Regions from separate parts of the Pantoea sp. SGAir0215 genome, predicted to be linked through region 2. Evidence: predicted binding sites of a transcription regulator. Region 2 holds the regulator's gene; each other region holds the start of a gene.
The links. Region 2 encodes LexA, which represses DNA repair genes until DNA is damaged. Its sites were predicted from a motif close to TNCTGTATGTACATACAGNA; they were not measured.
Positions count from the first base shown of each region.

Region 1: the regulator LexA is predicted to act here: its motif matches at 3,862-3,881, upstream of sulA (SOS-induced cell division inhibitor SulA).
Region 3: the regulator LexA is predicted to act here: its motif matches at 1,297-1,316, upstream of C1N64_RS11570 (metal-dependent hydrolase).
Region 4: the regulator LexA is predicted to act here: its motif matches at 1,236-1,255, upstream of uvrB (excinuclease ABC subunit UvrB).

Region 1 is NZ_CP028031.1:2,074,202-2,081,731, forward strand. It holds gene C1N64_RS09735 (AAA family ATPase) at 1-1,282, opposite strand, end outside; gene matP (macrodomain Ter protein MatP) at 1,378-1,845, shown strand; gene ompA (porin OmpA) at 1,928-2,998, opposite strand; gene sulA (SOS-induced cell division inhibitor SulA) at 3,350-3,841, opposite strand; gene C1N64_RS09755 (TfoX/Sxy family DNA transformation protein) at 4,052-4,678, shown strand; gene yccS (YccS family putative transporter) at 4,675-6,822, opposite strand; gene C1N64_RS09765 (YccF domain-containing protein) at 6,803-7,246, opposite strand; gene helD (DNA helicase IV) at 7,370-7,530, shown strand, end outside.
Region 2 is NZ_CP028031.1:878,647-886,176, forward strand. It holds gene psiE (phosphate-starvation-inducible protein PsiE) at 1-174, shown strand, start outside; gene ubiC (chorismate lyase) at 258-770, shown strand; gene ubiA (4-hydroxybenzoate octaprenyltransferase) at 800-1,666, shown strand; gene plsB (glycerol-3-phosphate 1-O-acyltransferase PlsB) at 1,768-4,194, opposite strand; gene C1N64_RS04215 (diacylglycerol kinase) at 4,323-4,691, shown strand; gene lexA (transcriptional repressor LexA) at 4,798-5,412, shown strand; gene dinF (MATE family efflux transporter DinF) at 5,522-6,844, shown strand; gene C1N64_RS04230 (CsbD family protein) at 7,016-7,228, shown strand; gene zur (zinc uptake transcriptional repressor Zur) at 7,300-7,530, opposite strand, start outside.
Region 3 is NZ_CP028031.1:2,461,494-2,469,023, reverse strand. It holds gene C1N64_RS11580 (YniB family protein) at 1-384, opposite strand, end outside; gene hxpB (hexitol phosphatase HxpB) at 538-1,206, shown strand; gene C1N64_RS11570 (metal-dependent hydrolase) at 1,338-1,928, shown strand; gene C1N64_RS11565 (L-cystine transporter) at 2,078-3,469, shown strand; gene C1N64_RS11560 (DUF6515 family protein) at 3,663-4,073, shown strand; gene osmE (osmotically-inducible lipoprotein OsmE) at 4,127-4,462, opposite strand; gene C1N64_RS11550 (multidrug effflux MFS transporter) at 4,707-5,897, shown strand; gene nadE (ammonia-dependent NAD(+) synthetase) at 6,026-6,850, shown strand; partial or broken gene C1N64_RS11540 (EamA family transporter) at 6,930-7,506, shown strand.
Region 4 is NZ_CP028031.1:1,881,490-1,889,019, forward strand. It holds gene C1N64_RS08910 (ABC transporter ATP-binding protein) at 1-450, opposite strand, end outside; gene uvrB (excinuclease ABC subunit UvrB) at 1,333-3,354, shown strand; gene yvcK (gluconeogenesis factor YvcK family protein) at 3,356-4,261, opposite strand; molybdenum cofactor riboswitch at 4,463-4,596, shown strand; gene moaA (GTP 3',8-cyclase MoaA) at 4,585-5,574, shown strand; gene moaB (molybdenum cofactor biosynthesis protein B) at 5,589-6,104, shown strand; gene moaC (cyclic pyranopterin monophosphate synthase MoaC) at 6,107-6,592, shown strand; gene moaD (molybdopterin synthase sulfur carrier subunit) at 6,585-6,830, shown strand; gene moaE (molybdopterin synthase catalytic subunit MoaE) at 6,831-7,283, shown strand; gene C1N64_RS08950 (OBAP family protein) at 7,280-7,530, opposite strand, start outside.

The DNA.
Region 1 (7,530 bases), 1.2 Mb from region 2:
CCTGCATAATCATCATGCCTTTAGCATGAATATTGCCGCCCAGCTCCGCTTTGCGTTCGACGTCGGTAAATTCTCCGTCGCCAGGATGAACCACGCAGGTGATACGGCAGGGATCGCCCCAGGCCCGCGGGTGACCGGGATATTCCACGACGGAAAGACCGTTGATCTGGCCCACCACTTCGCCTTCCGTTTCGACCAAAATCTGGCGCAGCAAAATCTCATCACGCATGCGTTCATTCAGATAATTTTCGCGCCACAGACGTGCTTCCAGCGCGTCACGCAAGGCTTCAGCGTTTAGTGTTTCACCCATCAACGCGGTCTCACGCAGCTGACGCAGCAGCCAACGTGGACAAAGGGGATAGGTTTCCTGATCGCCACTATAGCGAACGCCTTCTTTGATGAGCTCAGGCCAAAAGTCCTCATCTGGCGCAGCGATATCAGCCTGTGCGGCCAAATCTACTGTCCAGCGGCACCATGCCAGCACATCATCTTCATCCACAATTTGAAGGTTTTCTTCAAATTCAGTGTAAATCGCCATCTCATGCGCTTCGGCATCCAGCTCCTGAAAATCAGCGAGCGTATCGCGTTCGCCACAGAGCACCAGATTTAACTTCAGCGGAAGCGGCGGGACAGAGACAGGCAAAGGGCGGCGCTCATCCTGCGACAGCCATTCGAGGTAGCCTTGCTCAATGCTTCTTTTCAGCCGCAGCCAGAGCAGGGGCTGAGCGAGGAGCGCACGGAGTGAAAGCACCAGCGTTCCGCCATTGGCACGATGGATCAGACCAGGTTCCAGCTGAATACGATCTTTATGTACCCGGACACAGCCAAACAGCTGCTCCTGCTCAATCCAGTCGGCAAAATGCACACCACCCTGGCTGGTAAAAGGACGCTGACTGTCAGTGGGCGGCTGCAACGTGACGTTGTCGGCCAGGATATGATAATCCCCGCCCGCCAGGGACGAAGCGGTGCCCATTACGCGCTGTGCCGCACTGGCGATCAGCGAGAGATAATCGCGGTTTTCCTGGCTGCGAACCAGCAGCAAAGGAAAACCCTGACTCTGATGGTGCAAGTGGGCCAGCGCATTCAGCAATCGGGGCTGCACCGTTGCTAAAGCATCGGTTTCTTCATCAGCAATTCGGGAGAAAACGGATTGATATTGCGCGCTATCCGGCTGTAAGGTTTGCCACGTGAGTTGAGTGCTGGTCAAAATAATCGCATTTGTCTGTTTTGAGAAAAGCGAGATTATACAGGATTCACTGTGCTTAAGCACTGCGGAGTTCAATCAGAAGTTGTGACACTGACAGCATGTTTTTCGTTGCTGCATCCAGTAAAAAAGCTGTTATTCTTAGTTCGTTACGTGATCACGATGAGATTCCGATGAAATACCAGCAGCTCGAAAATCTTGAATGTGGATGGAAGTGGAAATACCTGGTGAAAAAACATCGGGAAGGTGAACTGATCACGCGTCACCTTGAACTCAGCGCGGCACAGGCGGCAGTCGATAAGCTGTTAACGATGGAGAATAATCCCGTCGACGTTAACGACTGGATTAGCCAACACATTCATCCCGAACTGGACAACCGGCTTAAACAAACGATCCGTGCGCGGCGAAAACGGCATTTCAATGCCGAGCATCAGCACACACGAAAAAAATCCATCGATCTGGAATATCTGGTCTGGCAGCGGCTGGCCGGCCTGGCGCAACGGCGCAACTGCACCCTGTCTGAAACGATTGTGCAGCTAATTGAAGATGCCGAACGCAAAGAAAAGTACGCCAGCCAGATGTCGACGCTGAAGCAGGATTTGCAGGCTATACTGGGCAAGTCGGATACTGACAACGGTTAGTTTACGGAGCAATATTCAGGCCTGCTCCGGATTAAAGGACAAAAAAAACCCCGCATGCGCGGGGTTTTTTATCACGTATAACTTAAGCCTGAGGCTGAGTTACCACGTCTTTGATACCTTTAACGTCGATTTCTACACGACGGTCTGGCGCCAGGCAGTCGATCAGGGCTTTACGGCCTTTCACGCTGTCACAGGTGTTGCCAGTCACTGGGTTAGATTCACCCATGCCGCGAGCAGAGATCTTGTTAGCAGGGATACCTTTAGATACCAGGTAATCTACTACAGACTGAGCACGTTTCTCAGACAGTTTCTGGTTGTACTGCTCTGAACCGATGCGATCGGTGAAGCCCAGAACAACGACTGAACCGTCTTTAGGATCCATTGAGCTCAGCTGGCTGTACAGCTGATCCAGAGCCTGCTGACCTTCTGGCTTCAGAGTTGACTTGTTGAAGGTGAACAGAACGTCTGATTTCAGAGTAAAGCGCTTAGTCTGAACAACTGGCGCTGGTGCTGGTGCTGGAGCCGGAGCTGGCGCAGCAACATCATCCTGACCGAAACGGTAAGAAACACCCAGGCTCAGCATGCCGTTGTCTGGACGAGCACCAACGGTCTGTGCGTCACCGATGTTGTTCACCCACTGGTAATCCAGACGGGTTGCCCAGTTTTTGGTCAGAGCATACTCAACACCAACCGCTGCCAGTGGAGAAACACCGGTGTCGTGGTCGCTGATGCGGTTGCCGCCAACTACTTGCTGGGTAGAATCTGCACGCCATACCATACCACCCAGGCGGGTATAAACGTCGAGATCGTCAGCGATTGGGTAGCTCAGTTTAGCAGCCAGTTGGATGCCCTGTGCTTTGAAAGCGCCGTTAACCTGGTTGCCTTTGTTAGGCATACGGCCTAACCAGTCATAACCCAGCTCGAAACCCAGGTATGGGTTAGCCTGGTAACCGGCGAATGCGCCAGCACCCAGTTGGCTTTCGTGAGTTGGGCCGTCGTTATTTTGGTAACCGTGACCGTAGTAGCCAGTGTCGTGATACTGAGACCAGCCCAGTTTAGCACCGGTGTACCAGGTGTTATCTTTAGGGGCGGCCTGCGCTACGGTAGCGAAGCCAGCCAGTGCCACTGCAATTGCGATAGCTGTCTTTTTCATTTTGCGCCTCGTTATCATCCAAATAGGCAATGAGCATAAAGGTTGCTCTTGGTTTAATCCTTCGCCGGGTCAAAACGCTCGCTTATGACTCTACCGCAAAAAACGGAGGTTATTGAGCACCCTGGCGAGATAAAGTCTACAACGAGATTGGAAACTTACAAGTGTGATGTGAGGCACTTATGTAAAAAAACAGTGTTTTATACATAAATTCTAACAATTTAGGGTGAACTTCTGTGATGGGGGTAACCCGCAAAATGGGGGCTAAGCCATTGTCATTACTGGCAGGAGCAGAATCAGTGTCTTAGCCCAACGCGAGAGAAAAAATTTCTTGAGATAAATCTCATTTTTTACTTAATGAAACAAATCAGACTGAATTTTTAGCCGACTTTCTGGTCTGACTGGCGTTTTAGAGGACTCACCCGAGCGCAGGATGAGTCCTAACGCTTCACCTTCAGCCGCAGCGAGCTCTAGTTCCCGACGCTCATCTTCATCCAGATCGTAGGGAATCCAGGCTAAAACGACACTGTAATTTCCCGTACGCAGGGCCTTAATCATGGCCTCGACGGCGTTGTAACGTTCAGCGTCGGCGATATGCATACTTTTCTCCAGGGGCAAGCCTGCTTCCTGCATCCAGACCCGACTCAACTTATGCGCAGGTGTTAACCAAAGCTGCCAGCGGGATTGCTGGCTCAGTTGCTGAAGCAACGGTAACAGCAGCATCTGCATCATTCCCGGTTTTTCGCTATAGCGCAATTCAGTAATCCAGCCGCTCTGAGAAGCGGGGTCAGAAGGCGAAGCGTAACGGTGAGTCGGGCATACATTACGGGGATGTTGGGTGCGCATAAATTAATCACTCAGCAGTTGACTGTATGGATATACAGTAATGACATCCTGGATAAAGATCAACCTGAATTTCTGAAAATGCCTCGCAAAATTCGCATAATGTTGACGCCAAAGTGATTTATTCATTGAACCTGCAACTGAATTTTCTTATCTTCTAACCGACTGAATAGTAACGTTTTTAACAGGTTTTTGTTACAAGGAGGTGATGATATGAAGAAAGAACAGCGGGTCGTTTTGCGATCAAAACAACAACTGGCATCTTTAGGTAATGTCGAATCCCGTACTCAGTTTGGCGGTTACGCCTTAGCTGTTGAGCGCGTCGTGTTTGCCTTGATAAAAGACGATCAGCTTTATCTGCGCGCCAGCGAAGCCCTGCGGGAATATGTGGCTAAACGCCCCTTGGAGCCGCTTATTTTTCGCAAACGCGGTATGCCGGTCAGCCTGAATTATTTCAGGGTCGATGAAAATTTATGGTGTGACCCGGAGCATCTGGTTGCGCTCTCAGCGGCCTCACTACAGACCGCCCGTCGGGAACAGGATGACCGACAAGACCGGTTGCGTTTAAAAGATCTGCCTAATGTCAGCTTACGGCTGGAAATGATGTTGCATGAGATAGGCATTTGCAGCGTTAAACACCTGCACGAGGTCGGAGCCAGGGCGTGCTGGTTAAAACTAAAACGTTATAACCAGCATCTCGGTTTCAAAACCTTGCTGGCGCTTCAGGGTGCTATTTCGGGTCATCATGAAGCCGCTCTCCCGCCAACGGTTAAAGCGGAGCTGGGTGAATGGTACCAGGCTGCGCTCAAAACAGTGGAAGAGGCGAAGAAAGGGCCTTAGTGAGAACCTAAAGCACGCCGCAGGCGAGCGATTTCCGGCAGCAAGGCAACCAGTAACCCAAGTTGCTGCAGTACCAGTGGCGTAGGCGAATCAGACCCGGCGGTAAACCGGGTAAGGCGTTGTTCCAGTTCCCGACGCATTTCCTCAGCCCGGCTGTCACTGACGATGTCGGTTTGCAGCACATCTTCGACATAGCACACCGTGTCGTCGAGAAGCGCCAGCAGCGCTGGATCAGTGACTTTATCGCGGTGCGCCCCCAGCGCGGAGATATAGCTGAGCAACGAGTGGTTCAGGCAAAGTAGCTGAAAGGCCGATTCCCGCAGCTTAGGGTTGGTACGGGTTTCACTGCTCATGTTCGACACGACGGAGGCCAGTTCCGCGTCAGCATTGTGTGCATCGCGGCGGGCAATACGGTAAGCGAGGCGATTATCTTTGCCCTGATGGTATTGTTCCATAATGGCATCCAGATAACGGCAATTGGCATTGAGTGTGCGCGTCGCCACCGCCGGAAGCTGGCGAAAACGCCAGTCTGGCCAGATAAAGGTGACGGCCAGCCAGGCCAGCGCACAGCCCAGTAACGTGTCCACTACCCGGGGCAGGGCCACCTCAAAGCCTTCGCCTAACAAATTAAAACAGAACAACACCAGCAGAGTAATGAACAAGGTTGCATGAGCATACTGCACCTGACGAAACGCAAAGAACATGATGCCCGTGACCACAATCAAGACCAGTTGGCCTTCAATGGAAGGGACCAGCCAGAGCAGGGGCAGTCCAAGCGCAATGCCCGCGAGCGTGCCGCCAATGCGTAGCGCCAGTCGGCGTTGGGTTGCGCTATAGTTAGGCTGGCAAACAAACAGACTGGTCAGCAGGATCCAGTAGCCGCGCTCCAGCCCGGTAATCTGGATAAATCCGTATCCCACACACATCACAATCGACATGCGTACGGCGTGGCGAAACAGGGCAGAGGCCGGACTCAGGTGAAGGCTGAGGCGCAGTTTAATATCACTCCAGCCACTCAGTTCTTCGCGTGACAGCAGGTTGTCGCTGTGCTGCGGATCAACTGCCTGCGCCTGCTCGGTTTCGATTGAGGCCAGTTGTGCATCGATGGCCTGCAGGTTGCGAAGCAGCCAAAGCAGTGCACCGGTATGGGCGGCATCCGGCTCGCTCTGTGCCAGCCGGTGAATCGCATTTTCCAGACGTTCAAAAACACGCTCAAAGCGGCCATCATGTTCCCAGCGTTCGCGCAGCAGAATCGCCCGGGCAAGCTGGCGACAGGCCTGTGCCTGCATATTCAGTAAACGCTGAAAGCGAAACAGGATCTCGTTGTAACGCCAGTCGCCACGCAGAAGATGGTACTGCAGATGCGAAGAGCTGGCGCGTTCATGGATATCCTGAGCCACGAAGTAATAGTGCAGGCTGCGTCGGGTACCGCGTGAGCCTCTGTCACCTCGTAAACGGCTTTGCAAGGTGGTCTTGGTCAGATTGAGCTGTGCAACAAGCTGGCTGTTTACCATCGCGGCTTTAACAAATGCAGCATCATCCTGTTCACCCGCGTCAGGATCAAAAAGATTGGCTTTGGCATCCAGATAGTGGGCCAGCTGTGAAAAACTGGCTGCCAGTTGTTCCTGCACCGGACGAACCGGAAACATTAAATGGCCCAGCAGCGTCAGCAGGTTATACCACAGTGCCCCAACCAACAGCAGCATGGGCTGCATATACCATTGTGAGAACAACCCAATGCCCAGCATGGTGTAAACGGCAATCAGTAAGGCGCCAAATGCAATGGTGGCATAGCGCTGTCCCAGCGCGCCTAACAGAATGAATCCCCATGTTGAACCTGCCAGGCCGATAATAAATACCAACGGATGCGGGAACAGCAGCTCTACTGAAACCGAAGCGATGCAAAAACAAAGTAAGGTAATCAGCAGGTTTTTAAGCCGCCCGGCCAGCCTGTCATCCAGATCGGCCAGCGCGGCGGCAACCACGCCGAGGGTTAACGGAATTGTCCACTCAATTTGCTGCAGTATCCAGGGCACAGCCGCACATCCTGATAAGGCAAACAGAATGCGCAGCAGATAACGCCAAGTGCTGTTAAAAAGATACTTTCGCCACCCGGACAGCATACTAATAGCGGCGGCGGGCATTGGCATCACGCGCGGCACGCGCTTCTTCCACAGAGACGACCCGACGTCCTACCGGCCAGAGTGCAATGGTGGCAATCTTGAAATTGGCGAGGCCCACCGGAATACCAATAATGCTGATGCACTGCACGATGCCGACAGAAATGTGCGACAGGCATAACCACCAACCGAAAAAGATAAACCAGAAAATGTTCAGAAACGTGCCGCCGGTGTTCATGATAGAGCTTTTATTCTCCGGGCGCAGAACGTCAACATGGACCGCTTCATTGCCAAACGGCAGAAATGACAGCTTAGTGATCTCCCAGCAGGAGCGCGTTAAGGGCAGGGTAAAGATCAGGACGATACTGATGAGCGTGGCGAATAACCAACTCAGCGTGGTGAAAAATCCACCCAGGACAAAATTAAGAATATTTAAAACAGTACGCATAACAGGCTTTTCCTTTTGCACTCCGCAATCTGTGCCGCCAAGTTTAGCGTGTTTTAAGGCTGGAGCGTCAAGAGTCTGACAGGTAAACTCCGATTACTCTCTATCTCGGTCGTTGGTGTCGGCGTGGAACTTAAAGCAACATCCATGGGCAAACGGCTTGCCCAGCATCCTTATCATCGTGTTCGCCTGTTATCCGCGGGCGTTGAGGTCAGCGGCGACAAACACGAATATTTGATCCCCTTCAATCAGTTGTCCGACATCACCTGTAAACGGGGAATGGTGTG
Region 2 (7,530 bases):
TCGGGTTACCATTTCCCGTTACGCTATTTCGTCTATATCGGCATCACGGCTATCATCAGGCTGATTATCGTCGACCACAAAAATCCCTTTGATACGCTGTGCTACTCGGCTGCTATTCTGCTGCTGGTTATCACCCTGTGGCTGGCAAACAGTAACCGGCTTAAGCGCGAATAACCTCGCGTTTGCATGACGGACGGGTGTGCCGTGAATCGCTCTGCGCTAAACTACCTGCCTGAAAATTTTTGGGGGAAAGTGTCATGACGCAAGACCCGCTCCGTTTATTACGTTCACTCAACTGGCTGGCGCTGGACGGTGCTGCTCTGTCGCCATCACTTCGTGACTGGCTGATGGAGGAGGACTCTATGACCAGGCGCTTCGAACAGCATTGCCAGAAGGTCAGGGTGGAGCCCGTTCGTGAAGGGTTTATCCACGCTGACGAATTAGGTGACGAAGGTGCGCTGTTACCCGCTGATCAGCGCTTCTGGCTGCGTGAAGTGATCCTGTATGGCGACGAACAACCCTGGCTGGCGGGACGCACGCTGGTGCCTGAAAGCACCCTGAACGGTCCCGAAGCGATGTTGCAGCAGCTCGGAACGCGACCGCTGGGACGTTACCTGTTCTCCTCTTCAACCCTGACCCGCGATTTTATCGAGCCCGGTAACGTTGAATCGCTGTGGGGACGTCGGTCGCGCCTGCGTTTATCGGGGAAGCCCCTGCTACTAACCGAATTATTTTTACCGGCGTCGCCGGTTTACCGTTACCAGGGTTAAGGATTTGACCTGTGCAAAACAGACAACAAATGACCAAATGGCAGGCTTACAGCCGCCTCATGCGAATTGATAAACCTATTGGCACGCTGCTGCTGCTGTGGCCGACGTTGTGGGCGCTGTGGCTGGCTAACAGGGCGATGCCGCCGTTACCGGTACTGATCGTGTTTGTCGCGGGCGTATTTGTCATGCGTGCAGCCGGCTGTGTGATTAACGATTATGCTGACCGTAAAGTCGACGGCCATGTGGAACGCACAAAGCTCCGGCCACTGGCCAGCGGTGCTGTCACGGCGAAAGAGGCCAAAATGCTGTTTGTGGTACTGGGGCTGATCGCGTTTGGCCTGGTACTGAGCATGAACCTGATGACGATTATGCTTTCTGTTGTCGGGCTGGCGCTTGCCTGGGTTTATCCTTTTATGAAGCGCTATACGCATTTGCCGCAGGTAGTCCTTGGCGCCGCATTTGGCTGGGCAATTCCCATGGCCTGGGCCGCGGTTAGTGAGTCCTTACCTCTGGTTTGCTGGCTGGTCTTTCTCGCCAACATTTGCTGGACGGTGGCCTACGATACGCAATATGCCATGGTGGATCGCGAGGACGACCTGAAGATTGGCGTGAAGTCCACAGCCATTCTGTTTGGCCAGTACGACAAATTGATTATCGGACTGCTGCAACTGGCGACGCTGGGGCTGATGGCGCTGGTAGGGACACGGCTGCATCTGAATGGGGCGTTTTACTGGACGCTGTTACTGGCGGGCGGTTTATTTGTTTATCAGCAAAAACTGATCGCAAAGCGCGCGCGTCAGGCCTGTTTCCAGGCGTTTCTGAATAACAATTATGTAGGGCTGGTGCTGTTTCTCGGCGTGTTAATGAATACTCCGCCGTTCTCAAACCTGTTATAGGGCAGGCACCGAACGTAGCGCCAGTGCGATGCACAGTGTGAGGTTCAGTAAGCAATAAAAAAGGCGACCAGTCAGGTCGCCTTTTTTGTCATGCCAGCACGTTAGCTGTGTGCAACGGCGCTCTCGATGGTCATACGGACATCGCTGGTGACCAGTTCTGCCAGAATGTGCCAGGTCGCCAGCGTCTGCGCCACATCCGCATCGCCACTGTCGCTGATATAGCCTTCATCGCGCAGGGTCAGTACCAGTGTAGAGAACACCGCTTTATCGAAAAACTCAGGCGCATTGATGCCATGCAGTACGCTCAGGCGCTGGGCCAGCGTGCGGCTCTCTTTTTCCAGCGTGCCGCGGTTGATGGTGGGCTTGGCGCTGAGAATCGAGAAGGTGATGGCGTAACGTTGCAGCGTTTCACGTACACCGGCAGCCAGCAACTGCAGCGTACGGTAACGTGCCGTGTTGAACGACAGCAGACCTGCCTCAACGGTAATCAGTCCCTGGCGCGCCAGCTCCTGGCATAAGTCAGCCAGCAGCTGCGGCAGCTGGTCGTTGCCCCAGCGCAGGAACAGCTCGCTCTTCAGCATGGGGTAAATCAGGCTGACCTGGCGCAGCAGTTCGGCTTCGCCCAGGTTACGGTGCTGCTGGATGATGGCCGCAATCAGAGAGGGCATCACCAGCATATGGTGGATGTTATTCCGGTAATAGGTCATCAGTACCGCCTGCTCGCGCGGCAGAATAATGATGTCGCCGATACTGTCCTTCTCACTCTCAAACTTGTTCATACTCAGCGCGTGATCCAGCAACGCTTCCGCAGACATGTCAGGCAAAGTGGCATCCGGCGAGTAGGGCACATTACGTAATAACTGGGTATAGCACTCCAGCTGCTCAATCAGCTGTTCACGGGTCAGTGAACGCTGGCGGGAAGCGAGCAGTGCCGTTACGCACAGGTTCATGGCGTTCGCGGCACCGGCTTCATTAATACGTACCATGATGGTGGCGGCGATATCATTGGCCGTTGGCGTTAACCAGCCCGGACGTTGCGCTTCAATGGGATCGATAGACTCACGCCATTCCGGTACGCGCTTGTTCAGATAGTTGATCAGCGGCAACGGCTCACCAAAGTTCACATAACCCTGGCCCAGGTTGCGCAGCTTACGCAGGCCGCGCACCATCTGCATAAAGCCTTCTTTCTCTTTTGCCGCACCGCGTAGCTCTTTAGCGTAGGTACCCACTTCCATTACATGTTCATAACCGATGTAAATGGGCACTAACGTGATAGGTCGCGTGCCGCCGCGCAGCATGGCCTGCAGCGTCATAGAGAGGGTGCCGGTTTTCGGATCCAGCAGTCGGCCGGTACGTGAGCGTCCACCTTCCACGAAATACTCGACGGAATAGCCGCGGGTAAAGAGCTCGCCAAGGTATTCACGGAACACGGTTGAATAGAGCTTGTTGCCTTTAAAGGTACGACGAATAAAGAAGGCACCCAGACGACGGAAAATCGGCCCGGCAGGCCAGAAGTTCAGGTTAATCCCTGCGGCAATATGTGGCGGAACCAGGCCCTGGTGATACAGCACATAAGACAGTAGCAGGTAGTCCATATGGCTGCGGTGGCAAGGCACATAAACAATTTCATGGCCGTCCTGCGCCAGCTGACGTACCCGCTCACCGCCGTTAACGTTGATCCCCTGATAGAGTCGGCTCCAGAGCCAGCCCATCACGCGGTCGGTGATACGAATCGCTTCGTAGGAAAAGTTGGCCGCAATTTCTTCCATCATTTCAATGGCGTTTTGCTGCGCTTTCTCATGGGAGATTTTCTTGCTACGCGCCTCGTCTTCCACAGCTTTTTCAATCGCCTTCGACTGCAACAGGCGATTGAATAAATCCTGGCGAGCCGGCAGGCGCGGTCCCACCGCAGCCAGGCGCTGACGGGCAAAATGGATGCGCGCTACGCGAGCCAGCTTCTGCGCAATCGACTTGTCGGTACCGTGTTCGGTCGCCATACGACGCAGGGAGACCGTGGGCGAAAAACGCACAAAACTGTCGCGGCCATGCCAGAGAACGGCAAAGAATTTTTGAATGCCGTTAAGGAGCCGCAAATGAGGCGGATGATCGTCGCCCTGGACTTCCCGACCCGGCGCACGGCCAAACATGACTGAAACCGGTAACATCTGAACATCAAGTTCAGGGTTGCTGCGGTGCAGATCAAGATATTCGTGGAAGATTTTGACCGATTCAAGGCTGGGCACAAAATAGGGGAACACACGCGGACCGTCATTAATAAAAACATGACGCGGCAACAGGGCGCCGTCTATCTCCAGCGGAATAAGCGGATCAGGCAGATCGTGCCGGATGCACTGCGCGCGTAAAGTCAGGAGATCGGCCTTTGAATCATAAGGCAGGACATACATAATAGGCCGGGTAGGATCCAGCCCATGTTCGGAGACGGGATCAGCCGGAATGGCCTTACTCTTTACCAGAAATGAAAGGGGTAAGTTCAGCAATTTATAAAAAATTTTACGCCAACCTGACATAGACAACATGAAGCCTCTTGTTAGCAAAGCGGCGCAAGCATATCAGAACGCGCAGCAAAAATCTGTGACAGCGACAATTGTGCGCTGCCCGGTATTGACGTCAATCCTTTGAAAAGAGTTCCTTTATCATGACAAATAATGTCACCGGCATTACCCGGATTGTGAAAGCGGCTGGCTACTCATGGCAAGGTCTTCGCGCCGCCTGGCAGCATGAAGCTGCCTTCCGCCAGGAAGCCGTAATTTCACTGGCGGCAATTATCCTGGCCTGCTGGCTGGATGTCGATACTATTTCGCGCATCCTGATGATTGGCGCGGTCATGCTGGTGATGATTGTTGAAGTTCTGAACAGCGCCATCGAAGCGGTGGTGGACCGCACAGGGCAGGAACGTCACCCTCTTGCCGGCCGTGCCAAAGATATGGGATCGGCCGCTGTTTTGCTGGCAATAGTACTGGCCCTGTTCGTTTGGGGAACGCTACTTTGGTCGCATTTGCGATAAGCATTCCATCTCCCGTCAAATTACTGATTTTGGCCTGACTTTTGGTTTCCATTTCACCAATACCTGTATATACTCACAGCGACTGTATAAACAACCAGGGGGCGGGATGAAAGCATTAACCAGCAGGCAGCAACAGGTCTACGACTTGATTCGCGACCACATTAATCAAACGGGCATGCCGCCTACGCGTGCAGAAATTGCTGCGCAACTGGGCTTCCGCTCACCTAACGCGGCAGAAGAGCATCTGAAAGCGCTGTCGCGTAAAGGCGTGATTGAAATCGTCTCTGGTGCGTCCCGCGGTATCCGTTTGTTAATGGAAGAAGAACCTTCAGATGGCCTGCCACTCATTGGGCGCGTTGCGGCGGGTGAGCCGTTGCTGGCCCAGGAACATATCGAAACCCACTACAAAGTGGATCCAGACATGTTCAAGCCCTCTGCCGATTTCCTGCTGCGCGTTAGCGGCATGTCAATGAAAGACATTGGCATCATGGATGGTGATTTGCTGGCCGTGCATAAAACGCAGGAAGTGCGTAATGGTCAGGTGGTGGTAGCGCGCATTGACGACGAAGTCACTGTGAAGCGCTGGAAAAAACAGGGATCAGTGGTGCATCTGTTACCTGAAAATACGGATTTTGAGCCTATCATTGTCGATACACGTGCGCAGTCGCTGACGGTTGAAGGTCTGGCGGTTGGCATCGTACGTAACGGTGAGTGGTTATAAATCCTCCTAAGGTTGGCTCTTTACGTCAACCTTGACGTTACCCAGTCTGCCCCTGTTTTGCCGCTGTGGGTTCATCTGTAACACCAGCGGCGCATTGCACGGACGTTACATGCGCTTCCTGACAGCTACCGATAAAAAACTGTGGCGGCTGGCGCTGCCCATGATCCTGTCAAATATCACCGTTCCTCTGCTCGGCTTAGTCGATACAGCCGTTATTGGCCATCTCGACAGCCCGGTTTATCTGGGCGGCGTTGCGGTCGGGACGACCGTTACCAGTTTCATCTTCATGCTGCTGCTTTTTCTGCGTATGAGCACGACAGGCCTGACGGCTCAGGCGTTTGGCGCGGGCGATAAAACGGCGCTGGCGCGCGCATTGGCACAGCCCCTGATCATTGCCTTACTGGCCGGCAGCCTGTTTATTGCCCTGCGTCATCCTGTTACGGCATTAGCAACCCGCTTTATCGGCGGAGAGGCCGCCGTGCTTGAGCAGGCTGCGCTGTTTATCCATATTCGCTGGCTCAGTGCGCCCGCCATGCTGGCTAACCTGGTGATTCTGGGCTGGCTGCTGGGCGTACAGTATGCCAGAGCGCCGGTCATCCTGCTGGTGGTGGGCAACGTTATCAATATTCTGCTGGACCTCTGGCTAGTGCTGGGGCTGCACTGGGGCGTAGCCGGGGCTGCAGCCGCGACGGCTATCGCGGAATATGCGACGTTGCTGGTCGGGGCACTTATGGTCTGGCGCGTGCTGGCGCTGCGTGGTATCACGCTGCACAGTCTGGTCCATAGCTGGCGTGGCGATATCCACCGCCTGCTGCGCCTGAATCGCGATATCCTGCTGCGTACCTTACTGTTACAGCTTTGCTTTGCCTCTCTGACCGTGCTGGGAACGCGTATCGGACCTGATGTGGTGGCGGTAAATGCCATCCTGCTGATGTTCATGACGTTTACCGCCTATGCGCTGGATGGCTTTGCTTACGCCGTCGAAGCCTTTGCTGGTGAGGCACACGGCGCAAAAGACGGCAGCAGGTTGCAACTGGTATGGATTGCTGCCTGCCGTCAGGCCCTGTCAGTCGCGCTGTTTTTCTCCCTGGTCTATGCTGTTTGTGGCTATCAGATCGTGGCTCTCCTGACATCGATTCCCGCACTTCAACAGGCGGCTGACCGCTTTCTGCCGTGGCAGGTTGTCATGCCGCTGGTTGGCGTCTGGTGCTATCTGCTGGATGGCATGTTTATTGGTGCGACCCGCGGAAGAGAAATGCGCAACAGTATGGCGATTGCCGCACTGGGCTATTTCCTGACGCTGTTAACCGTGCCTTTTATCGGTAATCACGGTCTATGGCTGGCGATAGCCGTTTTTCTGGCGCTTCGCGGCCTGTCACTTTGGCTGGTCTGGCGCAGGCACTGGCGCAATGGCACCTGGTTTAGCGCCTGAGCAACTTGCCTGAAATATGACGCAGGATACATAAAATTTTCATTTTTTCCGGCAAAACTGAAATTAGCTACTACAATTATCTTTGAATGGCGCTATTAAACAGCGCTTTATATCGTAATTTTGCCTGATGGCAAAATAAAGCGAAATCGAAGGATGACGTGGAGGTCTGCAATGAATAAAGACGAAGCGAGTGGTAACTGGAAACAGTTCAAAGGAAAAATGAAAGAGAAATGGGGCAAGCTGACCGATGATGACATGCAAGTCATTGAAGGTAAACGCGATCAGCTGGTCGGCAAAATTCAGGAACGTTACGGCTACGCGAAAGATCAGGCGGAGAAAGAAGTAACGGACTGGGAAGGTCACAACAAGGATTACCGCTGGTAATCACGTTATTCAGGGATGCTCCTACCCGGGCCGGTACGCTCATGCCGGCCAGACCGCACAAGGATGTGCAATTAACTTCGTTTACTGCGTTTCTTCCCGTCAGCCTGATGGTCATGATCACAATGTTCATGCTGTTCACAGGCTTCAACTTCCGCACAGTTTTCACATAACCCGTGCGCCTCTATCACGCTATGCCGTAGGACAAAGCTTGCCTCTTGCGCCAGCGATGCGATGATTTTTTCTGCGCCCTGCGCCTGCTTTTCCGTGACCACTGCACAGCGATCGCAGACCAGCATCACCGA
Region 3 (7,530 bases), 1.6 Mb from region 2:
TGCCTGCTCAAGAATCATCTGATCTTCAATCCCTTCCCGCACATGGCGCACCTGACGTCCCATGCGCGCACCGGACGCTTCCAGCGCCAGCCCGACAAAAATCAAAATATAGATAAACCAGAAGCCCAGATTCATCTGTCCATTGAACTCGGGCACCGGTGAGTTTTGCCAGAACACATTCAGAAACGGCGTATTAAAGCGAATCATATCCACCATGACATGAATGAAATCCAGCATCACGGCATCAATACCGGGTTTCTTTTCACTGTGCTTAAACAAAAAGCTCAGCAGTGAAATGATGGTAGACAGCAACGCGAGTAAAAAAATCACCCAGCCAGCGACACGCTTAAGGATGGCAATGCGGCCAGCCTGTTGATAGGTCATGATATCTCCTGAACCCAAAATCCCATTTGCTTCAGTCTACCTGCCCTTGCAGAATTTTCCCAAAAAAAAGAGCGGTCTGCGCCCGTTTCGCCTCATCTGCGCACCAACCCTGTGTTCATGCTAAGGTAGCCTGAACTTTTTAAGGAGCGAAACATGTCTTACCACCGCCCTGTTTTTGCAGCTTTATTTGATATGGATGGCTTGTTGATTGATTCTGAACCTCTCTGGGATCAGGCTGAAATGGACATCTTTTCAACCCTGAATATCGATTTGACCCGACGCCACGAATTACCCGATACGCTCGGATTACGTATCGATCAGACGGTGCGCATGTGGTACGAAACGTTGCCCTGGTCGGGACCGAGTCAGGAAGCGGTCACACAGCGTATCATCGCCCGTGCAATGGAACTGATTGCGATAAACCGCCCGCTTCTGCCCGGCGTCGAGTCCGCCCTCTCATTGTGCAAACAGCACGGCCTGAAGACCGGCCTGGTTTCCGCATCGCCCCGCTTCATGCTGGAACAGGTACTGACGATGTTTAACCTGAATCACTATTTTGATGTGCTGTCTTCCGCCGAACATCTGCCCTACAGCAAGCCGCATCCGCAGGTCTACCTCAACGCCGCCGAGGCGCTGGGCATTGATCCGCTTCACTGCGTCGCGCTGGAAGATTCGGTGAACGGCATGGTAGCAAGCAAAGCCGCACGAATGCGATCGATTGTGATTCCGGCAGCCAGCCATCAGGATGATGCCCGCTGGGCGCTTGCCGACGTGAAGCTGAGCAGCCTGACACAGTTAACGCGGGAGCATTTGCAGGCTTGACGGCAAAGGCGCTGTAACCTGTTGCATCCCCTTAAAAAATTAACGCTTCGTTACAGCGTCACAGGTTCTCATTTACTGGATAAATCCCTATACTGGATGCATTGACAGTTTCTTTTGCAGCCAGGTTTATCATGACGGCCGAAGGCCATATCTTTTTTGCTGTTGCCAGCGCCATTTTTGCGAAACGGGCCGAGCTCACCCCGGTGATGGCTCAGGCGGACTGGTGGCATTTAATTCCCGCCAGCCTGCTGACCTGCCTGCTGCCTGACATCGATCATCCTAAGTCCTTGCTGGGCCAGCGCCTGCGCTGGTTGTCGCATCCCATTGCCCGGGCATTTGGTCATCGCGGGTTCACCCACAGCCTGCTTGCCGTCGCGGCTGGCCTGTGGCTGTTTCAGATTAACGTGCCGAAAAGCTGGCCGGTGCCCGCCGATGTTCTGCAGGGCATGACGCTGGGTTACCTGAGCCACATTGTGGCCGATATGCTCACTCCGGCCGGCGTTCCTCTGCTCTGGCCCTGTCGCTGGCGTTTTCGTCTGCCCATTCTGAACAGCCAAAAAGGCAATCAGCTGGAGCGCGCTCTGTGCCTGTGCGTGATGGCTTACGCGCTGTGGTTCCCGCCAGGGATGCCTGCGTTTGGCGAAAATGGCTGGCCCACTCAGGTATTTGATACCTTGCAAAACGGCGTCAGCCGCCTCCTGTCGGGGCATTCCGGCTCCTGAGCCACTGGCCGCTCAGGCAACGTTATAAGCTATTCCATTTGGATATAAGATCGCACTAAATTCACCTGATACCATTTCCGGACACCTGTATGAACAATAACTACTTTTGCTTTCCTTACCAGGGGAATGCTGCATGATTCGGAGTTTCTATGGATATCCCTTTAACGCTTAATATCATTGCCTTTGTGGTGCTGCTGCTTCTGCTGTCACGCCTGAGCCGCGCCAACTGGAGTCTGTCAAAAAAAGTGCTGGTCGGGTTAGTGTTTGGCGTCGCGTTTGGCCTGGCGCTGCAGTTTATTTACGGCAGTAACAGCGATACGGTCAAAGCGTCAATTGGCTGGTTTAACGTGGTCGGTAACGGCTATGTCCAGCTGTTGCAGATGATCGTAATGCCGCTGGTCTTTGTCTCAATTCTGAGCGCGGTGGCGCGCCTGCATAACGCCTCTTCGCTGGGCAAAATCAGTTTCCTGACCATTGGCGTGCTGCTGTTTACGACCGCGATTGCGGCGCTGGTCGGGGTTTTCGTGACCGGGCTGTTCCATCTTAATGCAACCGGCCTGGTACAGGGTGCCCAGGAAACGGCGCGTCTGAGTGCCATCCAGAATAACTATGTAGGCAAAGTGGCCGATCTGACGGCGCCGCAGCTTATCCTGTCCTTTATCCCGAAAAACCCCTTTGCCGATTTAACCGGTGCCAGCCCCACCTCGATTATCAGTGTCGTCATCTTCGCAGCCTTTTTAGGCGTGGCGGCCCTGCACCTGCTTAAAGATGACGAAGTGAAAGGCCAGCGTGTCCTGACGGCGATCGATACGCTGCAGTCATGGGTGATGAAGCTGGTGCGCCTGATCATGAAACTGACGCCTTACGGCGTGCTGGCGCTGATGACTAAAGTAGTTGCCGGATCGAACCTGCAGGACATCATTAAGCTGGGTAGCTTCGTGGTCGCATCCTATCTGGGCCTGGGCATTATGTTTGTGGTACACGGTCTGCTGCTGTCCGTAAATGGCATCAACCCTATGCGCTTTTTCCGCAAAGTCTGGCCCGTGCTGACCTTTGCCTTTACCAGCCGCTCCAGTGCCGCCAGCATTCCGCTGAACGTGGAAGCGCAAACCCGTCGTCTGGGCGTGCCGGAATCTATTGCCAGTTTCTCGGCGTCGTTTGGCGCTACGATCGGGCAGAACGGTTGTGCCGGTCTTTATCCGACCATGCTGGCCGTGATGGTGGCGCCGACAGTGGGCATTAACCCGTTTGATCCGCTGTGGATTGCCACCCTGGTGGGCATTGTGACGTTGAGCTCAGCAGGCGTTGCCGGTGTCGGCGGTGGCGCGACTTTCGCGGCGTTAATCGTGCTGCCCGCGATGGGCCTGCCCGTCACGCTGGTCGCGCTGCTGATTTCGATCGAGCCGTTGATCGATATGGGCAGAACCGCGTTGAACGTGAATGGTGCAATGACCGCAGGTTCCCTGACCAGTCGCTGGCTGGGCCTGACAGACCGACGCGTTCTTGAGCAAGACGAACACCGTGAATTAGAGCACAGCTAATCACATCTGACCTGGCACCCGGTGCCAGGTCTTCTCCCTTTTCCCTGCCTGTTTCTCCTTATTTCCCCTCTGTCTTTACATTCACGTTAAGGAAACGTTAAGCGTGGTAAATGGGCAATAATACGTGCGCTTTCTGCTTGTTTTTGGATGCTAAAAGGAGAATTCTGCAGCGAGTCACAGCAGGAGAATGCACATGAAAACGGTTATCGCTTCATTCCTCGCGTTAGCGATGATTACGCCCAGCGCAGTGTTTGCTCGCCCCGGCGACTGGGGGCCCGGCCCTCACTGGTACCGGCCCGGCCCGGGCTGGCATGGTCCTGCGCCGCGCTGGCATGGTCCTGACCATTTCCACGTTCTGCCACTGGCGGCAACGGCGGTTCTGATTGGGGGATTAACCTACTATTTGCTGAATGGCAGTTATTATCAGCGACACGGTGATGAGTACGTGGTTGTTGAGCCGCCTGCTCCGACCTATGTCAGCAGCGTCGGCGGTATGCGGGTGCTGGATTTTAATGGCCGACGTTTCTACGTGCAGGACGGGCATTACTATCAGCGGGAGATTAACGGCAGCTACGTTGAAGTGCCGCGTCCGGCTGGACTGTAGAGATAAAAAAACGGCTCGCCATAAGCGAGCCGTTTTTTCAGGTCAGCGAAAATTTACTGCTTAACCTGCGGATCGGTATCGTATTCAGCACAGCTCTGGAAGCCGTAGTTCATCACGCGACCCATATCGTTATAGCTCACGAAGTAAGTTTGTGCTTTACCGTCACGCTCGCCAATCACATAGGTCTGACAGGTACCGCGCGCATGCACCATGGTGATTTCAGTTGAAGCAGGGCCAGCAATCTGACGGACCTGCTGGCGGGTCATGCCTTTTTTGACGTCCTTAACCACTGGCTTAGTCACGTAGCTTTCCGCACGATCGTAAGTCGTACAACCAGAGAGCGCAGCCAGCGTCAGCGCTGCAGCGATACATCCCATCACTTTATTCATCTTGTTGTTCCTCATTTTTTGTCCATGTGATGAAAAGCCTGGAACATAAAACGGTTTTTATCAAGTTAATGACAGACTTAAACTCAATCTGTCTCGCGGGATTTGTTAAAATGCGCCAGAACAGACCAGGCATGCTGGCTCACTGCACCATTGCGTGTTGGCCAGTGCCGTTTTTACAGGCACAAAAGACGCGCTGAATGCACTTTTGTGACAACGTAACTTAAACATTATCATCAGAGGCCAAATGACGCTTTCCTCACCCAACCGGCTGGTTTACGCCATCACCCTGGGATTACTGGCTGCGCTGGGACCGTTGTGCATCGATCTGTATCTGCCCGCCCTGCCGCAGTTAGCCAGTGACCTGGCTACGCCAACGTCTACGGCACAGCTCAGCCTTACCGCTGGCCTGCTGGGACTGGGCGCCGGTCAGCTTCTGTTTGGTCCCATGAGCGACAAATTTGGTCGTCTGCGCCCTCTGACCCTGTCACTGACGTTGTTGTTTATCGCGTCGCTGGGCTGCGCCCTTGCCCAGACTATCGATCAACTGTTACTGGCTCGTCTGTTTCAGGGATTAGCGGGAGCGGGCGGTGCGGTGCTGTCACGGGCGGTTGCGCGCGATATGTATAATGGCCATGAACTGACGCGCTTTTTTGCGCTGCTGATGCTGGTTAACGGCCTTGCCCCTATTGGCGCCCCCGTACTGGGCGGTGCCCTGATGACCGTGCTGGACTGGCGCGGTATTTTTGTTGTGCTGAGCGGCATCGCCATTTTGCTCATCCTGCTGGCGCGCGGGAAACTGCATGAAAGTCTGCCCGTTGATCGGCGGAGTCAGGGCTCGGTTTTTGCTGCTTATGCTGCGCTGGGGCAGGTCATCACCCACCGTGCCTTTATGGGTTTCTGCCTGACGCAAGGGTTTATGATGTCGGGCATGTTCGCCTATATCGGCGCATCGCCGTTCGTGCTGCAGGAAATCTATGGTCTGTCACCCCAGGCGTTCAGCTTTTGCTTTGCCGCCAACGGTATCGGTTTAGTGATTGCCTCGCAGACCAGCGCCCGCCTCTGCCCGCTGTGGGGTGAATATCGCGTCCTGAAAGGCGGCCTGATGCTGGCATTCGTGGCCTCCAGCGCGCTGCTGGCCGCCGGGTTAACGCACGCCCCGCTCCCGCTGCTGCTGGTTGCGCTGTTCTTTTCGATTGCCAGCAATGGTGTCATTGCCACCACCGCCGCCTCACTGGCGATGCAAAGTCAGGGGCAACGTGCCGGTAGCGCATCGGCTGTCATTGGCGTGACGATGTTCACTCTGGGCGCACTCGCCGTGCCGGTAACCGGGATGGGCGGCACATCAGTAATCAGTATGACGTTGACGATATTTGGTTGCTTCATGCTGGCTATACTGACCTTTATCGTTTTGGCAAAAAAACCTCCGCTGAGGTAAAAATTGTCGGATTCAGACCAGCAAAAAGAAAACATCACCCGCTTTGGCTTGTTGTTTTCGGGGATGCGCGTTAGCTTTAAGACAGGCTTTATATTGTGCCGGCTGGCTAAAGACTTAAGGAGATGTTGATGTCACTGCAGCAGGAAATCATTACCGCACTGGGTGTGAAACCCACTATCGATCCGCAGCAGGAAATTCGTACCAGCGTGGATTTCCTCAAAGCGTATTTAACGCGCCACAGCGGCCTGAAGGCGTTAATACTCGGTATCAGCGGCGGACAAGATTCTACCCTGACGGGCAAGCTGGCCCAGATGGCGATCACGGAGCTTCGCCAGGAAACAGGCGATAACGACTACACCTTTATCGCGGTGCGTCTGCCTTACGGCGTGCAGGCTGATGAGCAGGACTGCCAGGATGCGCTGGCCTTCATCCAGCCAGACCGCTCGCTGGTGGTCAATATTAAAGAAGCGGTGCTGGCCAGTGAGCGCGCGCTGAAAGACGCCGGCATTGTGCTGTCGGATTTCGTCCGCGGCAATGAGAAAGCCCGTGAGCGTATGAAAGCGCAGTACAGCATTGCCGGTATGACCAAAGGCGTGGTGGTGGGCACCGACCATGGCGCTGAAGCCGTCACGGGCTTCTTTACTAAGTACGGCGATGGCGGCAGCGATATTAACCCTATCTTCCGCCTCAATAAGCGCCAGGGCAAACTGCTGCTGAAAACGCTGGGTTGCCCGGAACATCTGTATCTGAAAAAACCGACCGCCGATTTAGAAGACGATCGCCCCGGTCTGCAGGATGAAGTCGCACTGGGCGTCACCTACGACATGATCGATGACTACCTTGAAGGGAAAACGATCGATCCGGACAGCGCGAAAATCATTGAAGGCTGGTATCTGAAAACCGAGCACAAACGTCGACCGCCTATCACTGTTTTCGACGATTTCTGGAAATAACGCCGCCGACCCTTGCCGCCCGGCAAGGGTTGCCTTAACTGCTGAAACTCCATGTCCGTAACGTTACACGAACGCCACCCTGACCGGGCTGAGCGCAATTTTACTCTGGAGCACCACCCTGGGTCTGCTGCGTAGCGTCAGTGAGGCTTTTGGCCCCACCGGCGGTGCCGCCCTGATCTATTCCATCACCGCCCTGCTGTTGTGCCTGACAAGAGGCCTGCCCGATCCGCGTGTCCTGCCCCGTCGCTATCTGCTGGTGGGCGGCAGCCCTGGCCTGGGCGCTTTATAACAATGTGACACGCCGTTATGCATGCGGTAGCAACGGTGTTTCACTGTTTTTTATCGTCACCGCGCTGGCGCGCTGGCTTAAATTTGCGTTCGGCACACAGCAGGAAGCGATGCACGTCAGCGCAGCCGCGCTGGCGCAAGTGCTGTTCGTAGGTGCCTCTACCGCCGTGGCCTACTCTGCCTGGAACGACGGCATTCAGCAGGGAAATTTGCCCCTGCTGGCGACCGCCTCCTGTTTTACGCCCGTGCTGTCCGCCTTGCTGGCCAGCTTATGGCTGGGCCTGACACCGCCCGCCAGCTTCTGGCAAGGTGTTGCCCTGATCACCACAGGCTCGCTGATCGGCTGGCGGGCAACATACCGGTTATGAATCTGAGGCTGGCGATCATTTAAC
Region 4 (7,530 bases), 1.0 Mb from region 2:
GGCCAGTTGCTGCTGCTGGTAAACCGGCAAATCCCCGCTGCGCTGTTGACGCAGTGAATAGAGAGCCGGCAGAAGATCAAAAATCATTTCCGGAATAGGCCGGTGATTTTCGCGCGATTCAGCGCCTGCCAGCAGGGCAATCAGTAAGTTATCTTCTACGCTCATCTGTGTGAAAATATGTCGTCCCTGTGGCACGTAACCAATGCCCTGACGTGCACGTTGATCGGCAGGCTGCGACAGCAGGTCCTCTGGCGGCGAGCCATCCTGCTGCCAGCTAATCGTGCCGCTGTTGATGGGAAGCTTACCCATGATGCAGTTCACCAGCGTGGTTTTTCCCATGCCGGGACGTCCCAGTATGCCGGTACAGGTGCCGGGGGGCAGGTCAAGGTCCACATTCCAGAGAATATGATTTTTTCCGTAAAACTGATTCACCGACCGTAAACTTAGCATCTGACGCGCTCCTTCCAGATAATTAACCTGAATGTTTTGCTGCTCATAACGGGTAAATCGCACTACCAGAATAGCAGGGCTATGACTGCTGCTGTGGCGCATGACATCCTGATCACAGAGCATGCAATTACCGGGCCAGAGTCGGAGTGAACGAAGTTTGCGCGCTTAACATGCGGAATTTTGACGGTTTAAATATAAGTAAAAGTGAACAATTGACGGGCGGGACGACTGCGCAGCGCGATGAGGGTGCAGGAAAAATGAGCGTCAGGTGCAGTTGCCCATAAATGGCGCAGGCAGTCTGCTGTAAAAAACAGCAACCTGAAAAGCCAGACGATCAACGTTGAATGCGCGCCATGCAGCGCGCTAAAACAACGCTATTGGCGTTAAAAATTTCGCTAAAAAAAATTTTTTTTCATCAAAACGCGGCGGCAGAAAAAATTATGCACAGCCGATATTCCAAGGCCTCTCATCAGTTATCCACTATTCCTGTGGATAACCTTGTGCATTAGATAATGAAAACAGGTTAGAAGCGAGGAAATACGCGGCCTGGTCACGTAATGATGACAATCTGGGCTTTTTTTACTTACTATTAAAAATCAGTGTGTTAGTAAAAAACAAGCCTGCCGGATTGGACGCGATTCATCAAACTGCAATTTTATGACACAGGCTTGACAAATGTTAAATCAATACGTGGCTTGGGGATAACCTTGCGCAACAAAAACGGGTGTTTGCCTGGGCAAAAGTGCCAGAGTCAAGTAAAACCTGGCGACAATACTGTGCATCATTACTGGTATTATATCCAGTATTTTTTTCTGGCAAAATTGCCATAGCAGAGTAAAATAATGGGCTGCCCGCCGTCTTTCTTCTGCAGGAACCGCATTCATGAGTAAAGATTTTAAACTGAACTCCGCTTTCAAGCCTTCTGGCGATCAGCCGGAAGCGATCCGCCGTCTGGAAGCCGGACTGGAAGACGGCCTGGCGCACCAGACGCTGTTAGGCGTAACCGGATCGGGTAAAACCTTTACCGTTGCTAACGTTATTGCCGACCTGAATCGTCCTACCATGGTGCTGGCTCCTAATAAGACGCTGGCGGCGCAACTGTATGGCGAGATGAAGGAGTTCTTTCCCGAAAACGCCGTAGAGTTTTTTGTCTCGTACTATGACTACTACCAGCCCGAAGCTTACGTGCCCAGTTCGGATACCTTTATCGAAAAGGATGCGTCGGTTAACGAACATATCGAGCAAATGCGCCTCTCCGCGACGAAAGCGTTGCTGGAACGGCGCGACGTGATTGTCGTGGCCTCCGTGTCTGCCATCTACGGCCTGGGCGATCCCGATCTGTATCTGAAAATGATGCTGCACTTAACGCGCGGCATGATTATCGATCAGCGCAGCATCCTGCGTCGCCTGTCGGAGTTACAGTACACGCGTAACGATCAGGCGTTTCAGCGCGGGACGTTCCGGGTCCGGGGCGAAGTCATTGATATCTTCCCGGCCGAATCTGACGATATGGCCCTGCGGGTTGAATTATTCGATGAAGAGGTGGAGCGGCTGTCCCTGTTTGACCCGCTTACCGGTCAGGTCGAATCGGTGGTGCCGCGCTTTACCATTTACCCTAAAACGCACTACGTCACGCCGCGTGAGCGTATCCTGCAGGCCATGGAAGACATCAAGGTTGAACTGGCCGAACGGCGCAAGATCCTGCTGGAAAACAACAAACTGCTGGAAGAGCAGCGTATTACCCAACGGACGCAGTTTGACCTCGAAATGATGGGGGAGCTGGGATACTGCTCTGGTATCGAAAACTACTCCCGCTATCTGTCTGGCCGCGGACCGGGGGAAGCGCCGCCGACCTTATTTGACTATCTGCCGGCGGATGGCCTGCTGGTCGTCGATGAGTCGCACGTAACCATTCCGCAGATTGGCGGCATGTACCGCGGGGACAGGGCGCGTAAAGAGACGTTAGTCGAATATGGCTTCCGCCTGCCTTCGGCGCTGGACAACCGCCCCATGAAGTTTGAAGAGTTCGAGGCGCTGGCCCCTCAGACCATTTATGTCTCCGCCACGCCAGGCAAATACGAGCTGGAAAAATCGGGCGATGAGGTGATCGATCAGGTGGTGCGTCCGACGGGGCTGCTGGATCCGATCCTTGAGGTGCGGCCCGTGGCGACTCAGGTGGACGATTTGCTGTCAGAGATCCGCCAGCGCGTTAACGTCAATGAACGCGTACTGGTCACGGTGCTCACCAAACGTATGGCCGAAGACCTGACGGAGTACCTGGAAGAACACGGTGAAAAGGTGCGCTATCTGCACTCTGACATCGATACCGTCGAGCGCATGGAAATTATTCGCGACCTGCGCCTGGGCAAATTTGATGTGCTGGTGGGCATCAACCTGCTGCGTGAAGGGCTGGATATGCCGGAAGTCTCGCTGGTGGCCATTCTGGATGCCGATAAAGAGGGCTTCCTGCGTTCCGAGCGCTCCCTGATCCAGACCATCGGGCGCGCTGCACGTAACATCAATGGTAAAGCGATCCTCTACGGCGATAAGATCACGCCTTCCATGGCGCGCGCCATTGAAGAAACCGAGCGCCGTCGTGAGAAGCAGCAGCGCTACAACGAAGAGAATGGCATCGTACCGCAGGGCCTGAATAAGAAAATCACCGATATTCTGGAACTGGGCAATAACGTGGTGAAAACGCGGGGTAAAGCCAAACCCGGCAAGCGCAACGCCGCCGAGACAGAGACGGATTACCTGGCGTTGTCACCGCAGGCGTTGCAGAAAAAGATTCACGAACTGGAAGGGCAGATGCAGCAGCATGCGCAAAACCTGGAGTTCGAACAGGCTGCTGGCCTGCGCGATCAGCTCCAGGAACTGCGCACCTTGTTTATCGCGGTGTCCTGAGTCAGTTAAACCGCTGGATGGCGTGCTCCAGCGCGCCGCGCAGCAGCTGGCGGTCGTGACGATATTTAATATCTGCGGCCTCCAGCGGCTCCTGAATGATCAGGCGGTTGTCGATCAGACTGACGTCCGTGGCCGGTCCGACAACCACGGCGTCGATGACCCGTTTACCAATCGCCTCTTCCATTATTCTCAGCTTATCCGCCACGGTCAGCGCCGCCGCCGCCGGACTGAGTTCACGGCCCAGGTTGCCGATAAACACCATGTTCGCGGGCGTGCGGCGCAGTGCCTGCGCCATTTCTTTCATTAACAGAATGGGCATCAGGCTGGTGTAGAAGCTGCCTGGCCCAATCAGAATCAAATCGGCTTCTGCAACGGCATCGAGCGCTTCGCGCGTCGGTTGCACCACAGGATGCAGCATTAACGCCTGTGGTGGTGCGCGCATCTCATCAATGGCGGTTTCACCATAAACGGCATTGCCTTCGTCATCTGTTGCCATCAAATCCACCGGATGTTCAGACATCGGGATTAAAAACGCGTCAACTTTTAGCAGATTTCGGATGATATTGACCACTTCCAGCGGACGCACGCTCAGATGATCCAGCGCTTTCAGTATTAAATTGCCCAGATTGTGCCCGGCCAGTTCGCCATTGCCGGTAAAGCGGTATTCGAACATCGCGGACGCGACGCTGGGCTCGGTAATCAACTGGTTAATGCAGTTGCGCAAATCGCCCCAGGCGATACCGCCTTCAGCCCGACGGATGCGGCCGCTGGAGCCACCGTTATCAGTGGTGGTAACGATGCCGGTCAGGCGCGAACCCAGTGGTGACAAGGCCGACATCACGCGACCTAATCCATGTCCGCCGCCCAGTGCCACGACGCGATCCAGGTCCGCCAGTGTTCGATTCATATTTCTCCTTTTTCGCGTCTGCAGAGGCGTGAAACGCGCAGGGTGCAGACGAGGATGATGTGTGTCAGTTTATGACCGGCAGTTTACCGTATCCCGGGCGCGAAATACGGTGAAAGTTAACGTTACTGCGCACACAGAGTAAAAGCCGTGGATGGCGCATTTACCCTAATCGCGCTACCATCTGTATACCGCGTTAATCAGCCGGTTAACGTACACTCAAGCCTGAATGCCTACGTCTGCGGATAGGGGATTCAGGCCGTAGCCTCCGCGCTGCCAGGGTGCAGGAAGAAATGACTGCATCTCCCGAACTGGAAAGGTGTTCTCTGGTGTCACAATTTACTGATGCATTTGCGCGTAAGTTTTATTACTTGCGCCTTTCGGTCACGGATGTCTGTAATTTCCGTTGTACCTATTGCCTGCCGGAGGGTTATCAGCCAAACGGTATCCGCAATAAAAGCTTTCTCTCACTGGATGAAATTCGCCGTGTCACGCGCGCCTTTGCGGCGGCGGGCACTGAAAAAGTGCGTCTGACCGGCGGTGAGCCCTCTTTACGTCGTGATTTCACCGACATTATCGCCGCGGTTAACGAAAATGCTGCGGTTCGCCAGATTGCAGTCACCACCAACGGCTATCGACTGGCGCGCGATGTTAAGCAGTGGCGCGACGCGGGACTGACCGCGCTGAACGTCAGCGTGGACAGCCTCGATGCACGTCAGTTTCATGCGATTACCGGTCAGGACAAGTTCCACCAGGTGATGGCCGGGATTGACGCGGCTTTTGAGGCGGGTTTTAGCCAGGTCAAAGTCAACAGCGTGCTGATGCGCGATGTCAACAGCCACCATCTGGCGACCTTTCTTGACTGGATCCGTACGCGTCCCATCCAGCTGCGTTTTATCGAACTGATGGAAACCGGCGAGGGCGGTGCGCTGTTTCGCCAGCAGCATGTCTCGGGCGAAGTTATCCGCGATCAGCTGATTGCTCAGGGCTGGCAGCGTCGTATCAGCGGCCGCAGTGATGGCCCGGCCCAGGTGTTTTATCATCCGGATTACGTGGGTGAAATCGGGCTGATCATGCCGTATTCCAAAGATTTCTGCGCCAGCTGCAACCGTCTGCGGGTTTCCGCACAGGGAAATTTGCATCTCTGCCTGTTTGGCGATGGCGGGATTCCTTTACGCGATCTGCTGGCCTCTGACGACCAGCAAGATGAACTTCAGGCACGCATTGCCAGCAGCCTGGGCCAGAAGAAGCAGACGCATTTCCTGTTACAGGGAAATACCGGTATTACACAAAATCTTTCTTATATTGGCGGTTAACTGCAGGAGCAGACATGGGCAAATCAGCCAGCACGTTTCAACCGTTACAGCTCGCTATGCTGACGGTCTCTGACAGCCGTGATGCCAGCAGCGATACCTCCGGCGATTATCTGCGTGAAGCGGCAGCCGAGGCGGGCCACAGCGTGATCGATCACGCCATTGTTCCCGACAATGTTTACCGTATTCGCGCGATTGTGTCGCGCTGGATCGCCAGTGAAGATGTCCAGGTGGTCATTATTAATGGCGGCACCGGCTTCAATGCGAAAAACAGCACGCCTGAGGCGCTGCTGCCGTTGTTCGATCGGGAGATTGACGGCTTTGGCGAGCTGTTCCGCATGGTGTCTTACGAAGACATTGGCGGCTCGACATTGCAGTCCCGTGCGGTGGCCGGTCTGGCTAACCAGACGTTGATCTTTGCGGTCCCGGGCTCAACGTCAGCCTGTACCACCGCGTGGGAACGCATCATCGCTGACCAACTGGATGCGCGTACGCGTCCCTGCAATTTTGTCACTCATTTAAAGAAGCTTTAAGCATGTCACAACTTACCCACATCAACGCCGCGGGCGAAGCCCACATGGTGGATGTTTCCACCAAAGACGATACGGTACGCGAAGCGCAGGCCGACGTGCTGGTACTGATGAAGCCAGAAACGTTACAGATGATCATGGAAGGCCGTCACCATAAGGGTGATGTGTTCGCCACAGCGCGCATTGCCGGTATTCAGGCGGCAAAACGCACCTGGGAACTGATCCCACTCTGTCATCCGCTTATGCTGAGCAAAGTGGAGATCAACCTGGTCGCGGAACCCGCATTGAACCGGGTTCGCATCACCTCTCTGTGTCGGCTGACGGGGAAAACCGGGGTAGAAATGGAAGCCCTGACGGCGGCTTCCGTGGCGGCGCTGACCATCTATGACATGTGCAAAGCCGTCCAGAAAGATATCGTGATTGATCGGCTGCGCCTGCTGCATAAAAGCGGCGGCAAAAGCGGCGATTTTCAGGCGGCAGCCCATGATTAAGGTACTGTTTTTTGCGCAGGTGCGGGAGCTGGTGGGCACGGACTCGCTGACGCTGGCCGCCGACTATCCCGACGTCGCGGCGCTGCGGACAGCGTTGTCTCAGCAGGGCGAACGCTGGGCGCTGGCGCTCGACAGCGAACGATTACTGGCGGCGGTTAACCAGACGCTACGCCCCATGACGCACCCTTTACAGGACGGCGATGAAGTCGCCTTTTTCCCACCCGTTACCGGAGGATAAATGGACACGCAAATTCGGGTCGGTCCCGCGCCCTTTGCGATGGCGCAGGAATACCAGTGGCTGGCAGGGTGCGACGCAGACGGCGCGGTTGTCACGTTCACGGGCAAAGTGCGCAATCACAACCTGGGCGATGATGTTGCGGCCCTGACGCTGGAACATTATCCCGGTATGACCGAGAAGGCACTGCAGGAAATTACTGACGAAGCGCGCCAGCGCTGGCCGCTTCAGCGCGTCTCTGTCATCCACCGCATTGGTGAACTGTTTCCCGGCGATGAGATTGTCTTTGTCGGCGTCACCAGTGCGCACCGCAGCAGCGCCTTTGCCGCTGCGGAATTCATCATGGATTACCTGAAAACCCGCGCCCCGTTCTGGAAACGGGAAACCACCGGGCAGGGCGATCGCTGGGTCGATGCACGCAGCAGCGATCACGAGGCTGCGCAGCGCTGGGATTAAGGCGTACCTCGCTGTTCGGCGGGAGCAAACTGCGTGTTGCCGTGCGCGTGTTCACCGCCGCCTTGTCCTCGCCGAAGCTGAATAACGTCACCGTCCTGCCAGGCATTGGCGCCGGGCACCACGGGATGTGCGACGATATCCGCCCGTTCAGCACGAATTTTTTGACTGTCGATGTCAAAACGGCGGTCGCGATCGGCCAGCAAGCGCGCATCCATTTGCCCGTCGGCGGTAAAGCCCATCATCAGCG